Regions from separate parts of the Exiguobacterium sp. UBA7533 genome, predicted to be linked through region 2. Evidence: riboswitches for the same ligand, from Rfam matches in the RefSeq annotation. Region 2 holds a riboswitch; each other region holds the start of a gene.
The links. Region 2 has a riboswitch for S-adenosylmethionine ahead of msrA (peptide-methionine (S)-S-oxide reductase MsrA). Riboswitches for the same ligand answer to the same signal wherever they lie in the genome.

Region 1: linked by a shared signal. The riboswitch ahead of B2U10_RS15155 (methionine ABC transporter ATP-binding protein) and the one ahead of msrA (peptide-methionine (S)-S-oxide reductase MsrA) in region 2 are both predicted to bind S-adenosylmethionine.
Region 3: linked by a shared signal. The riboswitch ahead of B2U10_RS14085 (Na+/H+ antiporter NhaC family protein) and the one ahead of msrA (peptide-methionine (S)-S-oxide reductase MsrA) in region 2 are both predicted to bind S-adenosylmethionine.

What each region holds. Positions count from the first base shown of each region.
Region 1 covers NZ_DLMP01000018.1:131,172-134,914, forward strand. Annotated here, with positions in the region: gene B2U10_RS15145 (MetQ/NlpA family ABC transporter substrate-binding protein) at 1-174, opposite strand, end outside; gene B2U10_RS15150 (methionine ABC transporter permease) at 194-844, opposite strand; gene B2U10_RS15155 (methionine ABC transporter ATP-binding protein) at 834-1,862, opposite strand; SAM riboswitch class I at 1,949-2,052, opposite strand; SAM riboswitch class I at 2,302-2,403, shown strand; gene B2U10_RS15160 (alpha/beta hydrolase) at 2,471-3,229, shown strand; gene B2U10_RS15165 (thymidine kinase) at 3,313-3,743, opposite strand, start outside.
Region 2 covers NZ_DLMP01000002.1:244,332-248,074, forward strand. Annotated here, with positions in the region: gene B2U10_RS05335 (Crp/Fnr family transcriptional regulator) at 1-470, shown strand, start outside; gene B2U10_RS05340 (DMT family transporter) at 483-965, shown strand; gene msrA (peptide-methionine (S)-S-oxide reductase MsrA) at 1,042-1,572, opposite strand; SAM riboswitch class I at 1,667-1,770, opposite strand; gene B2U10_RS05350 (M20 metallopeptidase family protein) at 1,833-3,011, opposite strand; gene B2U10_RS05355 (putative quinol monooxygenase) at 3,089-3,382, shown strand; gene B2U10_RS05360 (SH3 domain-containing C40 family peptidase) at 3,438-3,743, opposite strand, start outside.
Region 3 covers NZ_DLMP01000014.1:221,040-224,782, reverse strand. Annotated here, with positions in the region: gene B2U10_RS14090 (metal ABC transporter solute-binding protein, Zn/Mn family) at 1-968, shown strand, start outside; SAM riboswitch class I at 1,038-1,142, shown strand; gene B2U10_RS14085 (Na+/H+ antiporter NhaC family protein) at 1,224-2,534, shown strand; gene B2U10_RS14080 (hypothetical protein) at 2,574-2,777, opposite strand; gene B2U10_RS14075 (aldo/keto reductase) at 2,937-3,743, shown strand, end outside.

The DNA of each region.
Region 1 (3,743 bases), on a different contig from region 2:
GACGAGCTCGATTTTGATGCCTTCCTTTTCCGCTTTTTTCGCGACGTAATCCCACACTTGAGTGTCTGAACCGCTGACCCCGAGCTTGATCGTCTTTTCTTCTTCTCCTGATGCTGAGCACCCGGCAAATAAAATCGTCGTTAATGTTGCTCCAATCGCTACTGCTTTTTTCATGGCTGAATCGCTCCCTTGATTAATGTCTTCTGATTTTTCGTGCGACGATGTTGCCTGTCGTCTGTAAGCCTTGGACTAAGATAACGAGAATCCCGACCGTGATGATCATGACTTTCGTGTCGAACCGTTGATAACCGTACGTAATTGCTAAGTCACCCAGTCCACCGCCACCGATAGCACCTGCCATCGCTGATGCCCCGATCAAGCCGACTGTTGCAATCGTTAAATTAAGGATTAGGGAACCGAGTGCTTCCGGCAGAAGGAAGCGGAAAATCGTTTGGAATGGCGTCGCCCCCATCGCTTCTGCTGCCTCAAGGACACCTTTGTCGACTTCAAGTAAGGAACTCTCGATCAGCCGTGCCATATACGGGGCGGCATAAAAGACGAGTGGAACGATGGCGGCTTCTGTTCCGATCGACGTCTGGACGATCAACCGTGTCAACGGGATGATCGCAACAAGTAAGATGATGAACGGAATTGAACGGAAGATATTGACTATACTGTTGAAAAATGTGAACAGCGGGACGTTCTCGAGCAATGCCCCTTTCCGGGTGACGACGAGTAGAATGCCGAGTGGTAAGCCGATCAAGGTCGAGAATAAGAGTGAGACGGATACCATCGTCATCGTCTGCAGGAATGCCGTCCAGATATCACTGTAGTTAACTAGCATCAGCAAGCACCTCCTCGACGGTCACCTGTGCCTGATCGATGTACTGTAAGGCTCGTTTCACTTCAGCCGTCTCACCGATCAGTTCAACAAGTAATGTACCGAACGGTGTTTCCTGCAACTCCGTGATGCTACCGTGCAGGATGTTGACATCGACGTCGAAGCGTTTTGCGACTTGCGACAAGAGTGGTTGTCCGGTGTGGTGTCCGAGAAAATGAATCTTATAGATCGGATGCGCATTCCGTGACTCGATCAACTGACGAATTGATGCTGGAATTTCATCATGCATGACGGAGCGGACGAAGTTTTTCGCTGTCTCGGTCTGCGGATTTGAAAAGACATCAAAGACTGTTCCTGACTCGATCAGCTTCCCAGCTTCGATGACGGCGACCCGGTCACAAATCTCCCGGATGACACCCATCTCATGGGTGATCAAGAGAATCGTAATCCCGTATTCCGCATTGATGCGTTTTAATAACTGGAGGATATGATGTGTCGTCTGAGGATCGAGTGCTGACGTCGCTTCGTCACATAAGAGGACGGATGGTTGCGTCGCTAGTGCCCGGGCGATGCCGACACGTTGCTTTTGTCCGCCGGATAATTGATCCGGATAATGATCCGCCTTGTCTGCGAGATCGACGAATTCGAGCAATTCCGTCACCCGGCGACGAATCTCGTCTTTCTTGACACCTGCGAGAACGAGTGGTTTCGCAACGTTCGTAAAGACCGTGTTCGCATTCAATAGATTGAAGTGTTGAAAGATCATCCCGATCCGCTGTTTCGCTTGACGTAATTTTTTGGGTGATAGTTGTGTTAAATCTTCCCCGTCGACCGTCACTGTTCCTGACGTCGGTCGTTCTAACAGGTTGACGCAGCGGAGCAATGAACTTTTTCCGGCACCGCTAAAGCCGATGACACCGAAGATTTCGCCTTTCTCGATCGTCAGGTCGACACCGTCGAGTGCTGCGATCGTCTGATCCTTCGTGACGTACGTTTTTTTGACTTGATGAAATGCAATCATTCCGCTTTCCCCCTTCATTCAACAAAAAAGGTCCCTTCTTGAGAAACAAGAAGAGACCTGGATCCGCGCAGTGGCAGAATCCACTCCACTCATCTCTCAGACATCTGTCTGATGGAATTGGCACAGTGCTCACAATGAGTCTGTTGCCGAGGTTTCGTAGGGCCAGTCCCTCCACCTCTCTGGATAAGTATTGCGGTATGAAATTCGTATGTGTGTTGTTGCGTTGTTGCTTATGTCGTAAAACTAATTTTTACATTACGGGTCGAACCTTTAAAAGTCAACCAACTTTGCAAAAATAATCCATTTGTCGCATATCGATTGAGTCATAAGTTATGAGTTAGCTGAAAGAACAAATCACGATTCGTCCAGAACGATTTGACAAGGCATTTTCGGTCGTGCTACCATCGTTTCAATGATTAATCCGACAATTCCAATATGATATTTATCAAGAGTGAACGAGAGACCTGGCTCTATGACTTCACGGCAACCTGCAATCTGTAAGGTGCTCCGACCAGCAAAGCGCGGCTTTGGATGATACGGTGAAAAACTCGTGGGCGTCCAAGCAGTGACGTTGACGAGTTTTTTTCACGAATGGAGGAAAAATAGTAATGATGAACTATCCTGTATTGACTGGTGCTGAAGCATTTTATCTTCAAGGTGGACCGATCGGCATTTTAATCTGTCATGGTTTTAATGCGACCCCGCAAAGTGTTCGGGACGTCGGTGAGGCATTTGCTGCTAAAGGATTCACTGTCTATGCTCCACGTTTGCGTGGTCACGGGACGAACGTCCGTGAGTTCGAACAATCGACTGCTCGATGTTGGAAGCAGAGCCTGCAAGACGGCTATGCACGTTTACAAGAAACATGCGATCAAGTCTTCGTCATCGGTCAATCGATGGGCGCGACGCTCGCACTATCGCTCGCCGCTGACGGGATTCCATTTTCAGGCATCATTACGATCAATGCCGCTCTCTCCGTTCCGTCTTATGAAGCACTGTCGTTTGAAGATGGTCCACAATACCTACCTGAAGGGGCACCGGATATCAAACGGTCTGCTTTCGAAATCATCTATGACCTCGTTCCGAGTCGTTGTGCATTCGAACTCGTCCGCTTGATGGATGAGACGAAAGGACGCCTTGGATCGATCCTTCTACCGACATTGATTCTTTACTCGGCGACCGATCACGTCGTTCCGCCGTCGAGCTCGGATTACCTGCATCAGCATATCGGGACGAATGATAAACGAATCTACTGTCTCCTTAACTCGTACCACGTCGCGACCCTCGATCATGATCAGGATTTGATCGTGCGTGAGACGATTCGTTTCATCGAACGCTCGAGTCGTTTCTCACAGGAAACGGGATAATAAAAAAAACAGCTATTCGTCTTCACTTAGAAGCGAACAGCTGTTACATCAAAGGACGACCATCATCGGTTCGTCTTTTTTGTTTATCCTTTTTGGTGCTGCATCGTTTGGAGCGGCTTCGGCTTTCCTGGCACTTCATGGCAGTGGCGGCACCGTGGCTCATACGATTCTGAAGCGCCGACTAAAATGATCGGATCATCATAGTTCGCTGGTTTTCCATCAATCAAACGTTGTGTCCGGGAAGCCGGATCGCCACATGAGAGACAGATCGCCTGAAGTTTCGTCACAAATTCTGCGCGCGCCAGTAATTCTGGCATCTTGCCAAATGGCTCTGCCCGGAAATCCTGATCGAGTCCTGCACAAATGACGCGTTTTCCGTCTTGCGCAAGTGCTTCGATGACTTGAACGATCTCATCATCAAAGAATTGAACTTCATCAATTCCGACAATTTGTGTTTCTTCCGCTACTGCTGCATAGAGATCACGACTCGTCGCCATTGGAATCGCCACGACGG
Region 2 (3,743 bases):
TCAAAACACCACTGACAGTGATTGGTGACGCCGAGTTCATCAATGAACGAGAAGTGTTGAATACAGTTGAGGCGGTGACCGATGTCGATGTGTTGAGCGTGCCGTATGCGATTTTACGCGAGCACAATACGACGAATGTCTTTCTGCAATTTTTACTACGAACAATTACAGCGAAGTGGTATGCCGATTCGAAATCAGCGTCGCACCACGTACTCTATACGGTCGAGGAGCGATTTGCAGGCTACTTATTATCGATTGCGTCCGAAGCTAGTGACAGTTTGTTTTATCAGGAGATGCGGACGTCGAATCTACATGACGTCGCTGACTGGCTTGGAACGAGTTATCGTCACCTTAACCGGATCATCACGAAGTTGTGTGAGGAAGAGATCCTTGTTCGACGACGTGGCAAGATCATCATCGTCGATTTGGAACGGATTCGCGAGAAAGCGAACGGTAACAGCTATGAGTAAGGAGGAACGAACATGATAATAGGCATTGTGTGTGCCGTATTGGCTGGAATGTTAATCAGTTTGCAGACGGTATTGAATGCTCGGATGAGTGATGCATTCGGCGCATGGGCGACGACGACGCTGGTTTTCTTCGTCGGCTTCATCGGAGCAAGTGTCACGTATGTTCTGTTTCGTGGTGGAACAATCGGACAGATTCAAAACGTATCGCCACTCTATTGGTTCGGTGGACTCGTAGGTGTTGGCGTCGTCTTTTGTGTCATGCGTGGAATTCAATTGCTTGGTCCGTCCGTCGCGATCTCTGTCGTTCTGATTTCGCAGTTAAGCTTTGCCCTCGCTGTCGATACGTTCGGTTGGTTCGGTTTGCCGCAAATCGATTTATCGTTTGGTCAGCTCATCGGTCTCGCTGTCATGGTGTGTGGCATCTTCGTCTTGAAACGGTATCAAGTCGTGGCACCGGAACAACAGGCAAAGGATCAACTAGAACGTGTTTCATGACTTACTTTTTCCATAACAATGAAACAGGTCAGCAAACTAACGTTTACTGACCTGTTTTTATATACATTTTTTTGAATCAGACCGTCGTCGTATCTTTCCATTCCTGCTCGATGAAAGCATCGCGACCAGAAGCAGCACGATCTTTTTTATAGTGTTCTGGATTTTTCTTATGGAAGTCTTGATGGTACTCTTCCGCTGGATAAAATTCAGAAGCGGCATCAATCCGCGTCACGATCGGTTGTTTGAAACGATTGCTTGCAGCAAGGGCGTCACGGGAAGCGATCGCTGCTTCGTGCTGTGCATCCGTATGATAGAAGATCGCTGGTGCGTACTGCGTGCCGCGATCTTGGAATTGACCTTCTGCATCCGTCGGATCCGTTTGTGGCCAGTAGAGTTCGAGCAGACGCTCGTACGGGAATAGGCTCGGATCAAACGTGATTTGGACGACTTCGAGATGTCCCGTCGTTCCTGTTTTGACTTGCTCGTATGTCGGATTGTCGACGTGTCCGCCCATGTAACCTGATACGATTCCCTCGATTCCTGGTAATTCTTCAAACGGTGTCACCATGCACCAAAAACATCCACCTGCAAATGTTGCTTTTTCCATCTGTCTCTTCCTCTCCGTGGGAAATCCCCATTGTATGTCTGACAGCGAGAAAACGAAAACGACTCCTTCGCTTGGTTGCAAAAGGAGTCGCCGCTTTTTATCAACCAAAGCTTTCGCTTTGCTGGTCGTAGCACCTTGCTATGCGCAGGTTGCTGGGACGTCATCGATCCAGATCTCTCGGTCCACTCTTGATAAGGGTATATGAAGTTGATGTCATTCGTTATCATTGTTGTGATGATACCATTCACAAAGAAATAAAGTCAATCCTTAGAATTTAAGGCACGTAAAACCGTCGCTCCGAGTGTCTTCGCACCGATCAACAACGCTTGTTCGTTGATTTCGTACTGCGGATGATGCTGTGGATAGTTGACACGACCGTCCGTATATCCGGAGCCAGTAAAGAAATAACTTCCCGGGACATGTGTTAGATAATGCGCGAAGTCATCTGCAGCCATCATTGGTGTGAGTGCCCGGACGGATGCTTCCGGTAAGAAAGCAGCAGCTTCCTGAACGAGTTTTGTCTCATCCGGGTGATTCCAGAGCGCCGGGTAACCAGTCGTGAAGTCAATCGAATACGAAGCACCGATGCCGGCACACGTCGTCTTAGCGACAAGATCGACTTCTTGCCGGAGCTGATGCCGAAGTGTCTCATTGAACGTTCGGATTTCCCCGACAATGCGTGCCTCACCCGTAACGATATTTGGTGCTGTTCCTGCATGGAAAGAACCGATTGCGAGAACAGCCGGCTCAAACGGATCAACCCGTCGACTAACGAGATGTTGTAAGTTGCAGACGAGTTGCGCTCCAGCGACGAGAGCATCTTTTGTTTTATGCGGTGCCTGGGCATGACCACCTTGACCATGGACGATGATTTCGAATTCGTCGATCGCACACAATGTATGTCCTTCCCGGAACCCGATCGTGCCAACCGGTAAATCATTTTCGAGATGTGTCGCGAAAATTGCATCGACCCCTTCGAGGACGCCGGCTTCGATCATTTGGATTGCTCCACCGGGAAAGACCTCTTCTCCATGCTGGTGGATGATCCGAATCGTTCCTTGCAATTGATCGCGTAACGGATAGAGTGTAGCAGCAAGGGCCATCACGATCGCCGTATGACCATCGTGTCCACATGCATGCATGACACCGGGATGGATCGACCGGAAGGCAAGCGTCGTCTCTTCTTGAAGTGGTAAAGCATCAAAATCGGCACGGACCGCAATCGTCGGACCAGGCTGTTTGCCTTCGATCGTCGCGACGACACCACGACCTCCGACGGCTGTTTGATGAGGGATGCCCTGCTCCGCGTAAAAGTTTGCAATTCGTTCTGGTGTGCGGACTTCCTGGAAAGAGAGTTCCGGGTGTCGATGAAAATCACGACGTAACGCGATCATCGTCGGTTCGAATTGTTCGAGTGCTTCAAAAAGTTGAGTTTGCATGTTCAAGCTCCTTTGACGTGTGTCTTTTCGTGAAAATGGGTACAGATACAGGTAATCACGAAAGGGGATAATGTAACATGGGAGAAATCGTCGTCAATGCTGTACTTACAATCAAAGCTGGACTTGCGGATCAAGTCTTCCCGATTCTACAAACGGTCTATCATGCTTCACAAAAAGAAGAAGGATGCTTACGTTATTCCTTGCACCAATCGATCGAGGATGAGCATCAATTCATGTTGTATGAAGTGTATCGGGACGAAGAAGCGCTTGAAGCGCATATCGCATCCGACCACTATAAAGCCTACCGTGAACAGATCGAATTATACTTGATGGACCGACAAGTGGCGAAATACGTCGAGATGACTTTCTGACGTGTTGCGATAAGAAGAGACGAACCCGTCGAAACCGACGGATTCGTCTTTTTTATTACATCGATTTAAAGCCGAGGAAATGCTCCTGCCAACGCGGTTCATAGATTGAATTGATTTGCAGCTGTGAACCACCCGCATGGATGAAGTGTTCGTTATCAAGCATGATTCCAATATGCGATGGACCGTCTGTATAGGTGTTCTGGAAGAAGACGATATCTGAGCGTTTACCACTTGAGATGCTCGTCCGGCGATTCGTGAAGAACGCACCATACCAGTAGCCACGAACGTTCGTCCGACCACCGTATTTTCCAGCTTGGTTCGTCGCATAGTGAATCAGTCCGGAACAGTCGAAGCCACCGTT
Region 3 (3,743 bases), on a different contig from region 2:
GTATCCTCGCAGCTTGTGGATCAAACACCGATTCATCGACTTCAGATGATAAAAAGACGGAAATCTATACATCGACGTTCGCAACAGCTGCCATTGCCCGTGAAATCGGTGGTAATCAAGTCAACGTCAAGATGATCGTCCCACCTGGAGCAGATCCGCACTCCTATGAACCGACGTCAAAGCAACTCACTGAGATTGCCAAAGGTGACCTTTTCCTTTTGACGGGTACGACACTTGAACCCTATTCAAAAAAAATCCAAGAGAGTCTAAAAGGCACGGACGTCCGGTTCGTCGAGACGAGTAAGGATGTCACTTTGCTGGAATCGGATGCTACGCTTCACGCACATGAAGAAGAGGGACATACAGAAGAAGAGCATGCGCACGAAGAAGCAGGGCACGATGATCACGCAACTGATGAACATGCGCACGAAGAGGAAGAACACGATCATGGAAAATACGATCCACACGTCTGGCTTGATCCTGTCAACGCCAAAGCAATGGCACGTTCTATCACAGTCGCCTTATCAAAAGAAGTACCAAAAGACAAAGCAACATTCGAAAAAAACTTGAAAGCGTTCGATCAGCAAGCTGACGCACTCGATAAAGAGTTCAAGCAAGCCGTTGCTGACGGATCGAAAAAAGAACTTCTCGTCACACATGCAGCTTACGGTTACCTCGCCGAACGATACGGGTTCACGCAGCTTCCAATCGCCGGAATTTCCCCTTCCGATGAACCGTCACAAAAACAACTGGCTGCTTTAGTGAAAGAAGCGCGGATGCATGATTTGAAATACGTCGCGTTCGAAGAAACGGTTTCACCAAAGGTTGCGCGTGTCATCCAAAAAGAAATCGGAGCTAAATCCGTGACGATCCATAACCTCGAGTCGGTGATGAAATCGCAGCAAAACAGCTCGTATTTTAAGTTGATGGAAGAAAACGTCCAGACGTTAAAACAGGCACTTCAGTAAAGTACAGTTGACACGCGTTACTCAATGCGGTACGGTAAGAAACGTGTTTTACAACAATTGAATGACTTCTTTTTATCGCGAGAAACGGAGGGACTGGCCCAATGATGTTTCGGCAGCGGACGATTTGATTCGTACTGTGCCAAATCCAGCAAGCGAAAGCTTGAGAGATAAGAAGAGCGTCTTTATTTCATAAAGACCTCCTTCTTTCTTGCGAAGGGGTCTTTTTTTGTATCTTTGAGAAATGAGGTATCAACAATGAAAGAAACGATTACGCCTAACAAATGGGCACTGCTTCCGCTCGTCGTATTCCTGGTCCTCTTCATCGGAGCCGGTATCTTCTATGACGATTTTTACAAATTTCCGATTCTGATCGCCGCTTTGATCGCGTTGATCTTTGCTGCAATCACGACGAAAGGATCGATTAATCAAACGGTTGAACGAATCGCAACCGGTGCCGGAAATCCTGATATCATGATCATGGTCTTCATTTTCTTATTAGCCGGTGCGTTCTCTGGAACAGCGGAAGCGATCGGCGCAATCGAAGCAACTGTCAATGCTGCTTTGACGTTCTTACCTCCTTCACTCCTGATGAGTGGGATATTTGTTATCGCAGCATTCATCTCGATGGCAATGGGTACCTCGACAGGAACGATTGCCGCTCTCGCACCGATTGCCTTCGGTATTCATGAAGCAACAGGTATCAACGTTGCGATCGCAGCAGCGTCAGTCGTTGGTGGTTCGATGTTCGGTGATAACTTGTCGTTCATCTCGGATACGACAATCGCTGCCGTTCGGACACAAAAAACGAACATGCGCGATAAATTCCGGACGAACTTCATGATCGTTCTCCCGGCTGCCGTCTTAACGGTCATCTTACTCGCGTTCGTTTCTGGTTCTGGCGATGCGGCAGCAGCTAAAGCATTCGAGTTCTACAAATTAATTCCGTATCTCGCCGTCATCGTCCTTGCACTATTTGGTGTCAATGTCATTCTTGTTCTCGTCGGTGGCACATTACTCACTGGCATCATCGGTATGATCGACGGTAGCTTTGGCTTAAGTGGGTTCGTCCTTTCGATGTCTGAAGGAATGATGGGCATGGCAGAAATTTCAATCTTGACACTCCTCATGGGTGGTCTCGTCAGTTTGATCACGTTCAATGGCGGAATCGCCTACTTGAAAGAGACGTTGACGCGCAAGATTTCACAGCGTCGCGGTGCTGAATTCAGTATGGCAGCACTCGTCAGTGCGACGAACCTCGCAACGGCGAACAATACGATCTCGATTCTCGTCGCTGGACCACTCGCGGCTGAAATCGCTGATACGTATGAAATCGACCGCAAGAAATCAGCGAGTATTCTTGATATCTTCTCTTGTGGTATTCAAGGCATCATTCCGTATGGGGCACAACTGCTGATCGCAGCAGAGTTGACGAAGACAGCTTCACCAGAACTGATTCCGTATCTGTTCTATCCGTTCCTGCTCTTCGTCTGTGGATCGATTGCCATCATCTTTGGTTTCCCACGTCCGAAAAAATCAGTTGCTCAACAGGAAAAAATCTCTTCTTAACCAACGACAGGTCCGATCATGGTGATCGGACCTGTTTCATTATTTTTTCTGCTTCGCTTGTCGTTCTAAAATCAAATACGCGATTGCTGGAAGTGGAAACTGAAGGAGTCCCGCGCCTCCCCATACCCACGGGTTACGTCCTGATTTTCGTGCACTGAAAAATAGGCTAACTGCTTGCGTGACTAACAAGGCACTAATACTAAGCCAAGCTCCCTTTGATAGCTTTTTATTCTTTTGAGCCATCCTTTCTCCCCCTCTTTCTGACATACGGTCAGATGTGATGAATTCTCTTTTATTTTAACCTATTCTATTCCTCCATGAGCATGGAAACGGACGGTTTCGTTCGTTCGTGCTAAACTAAACGAGCAAATCTAAACTACGTTTTATGAGGAGGAGTAACACATGCAATACGCAAAACTTTCAAACGGTATTACGATTCCCCAAATCGGATTCGGTGTCTGGCAAGTAGACGAAGAAACAGAAGCACCCGCTGCTGTTGCTGAAGCACTACGTGTCGGCTATCGTCATATCGATACAGCTGCTGTCTATAAAAACGAGCGCGGTGTCGCAAAAGGAATCAAAGAAAGCGGCGTGAAACGTGAGGATCTCTTCTTAACGTCGAAAGTCTGGAACGATGATATTCGTGCCGGTCGGACGAAGGAAGCATTCGCAGAATCGCTCGAACGTCTCGAAACAGACTACCTTGACCTCTACCTGATCCACTGGCCAGTCGAAGGCTATATCGAAGCGTGGAAAGCAATGGTTGAACTTTATGAAGCAGGCAAGATCAAAGCGATCGGTGTCTCGAACTTCAAGGAACATCACCTCGATACATTGGCAGAAGAGGGCTTGATGGCACCAATGATCAACCAAGTCGAATTGCATCCACAATTGCCGCAACACGAACTGCACGAATACTTGCAAGATCACAACATCCAAGTCGAAGCATGGAGTCCACTCATGCAAGGGAAATTCCTCGAAATCAACGATTTCAAGGAAATCGCAGAGAAGCATGGTAAGACACCTTCACAAGTCGTCTTGCGCTGGCACCTCGACAACGGTATCGTTGCTCTTCCAAAATCCGTCACACCAGAACGCATTGCAGAAAACTTCGACGTCTTTGATTTCCAACTCGATGCCGATGATCTTGAGAAAATTGATCGTCTAGCAACGGATGTCCGCCTCGGACCGGATCCAGACGAAATCGAT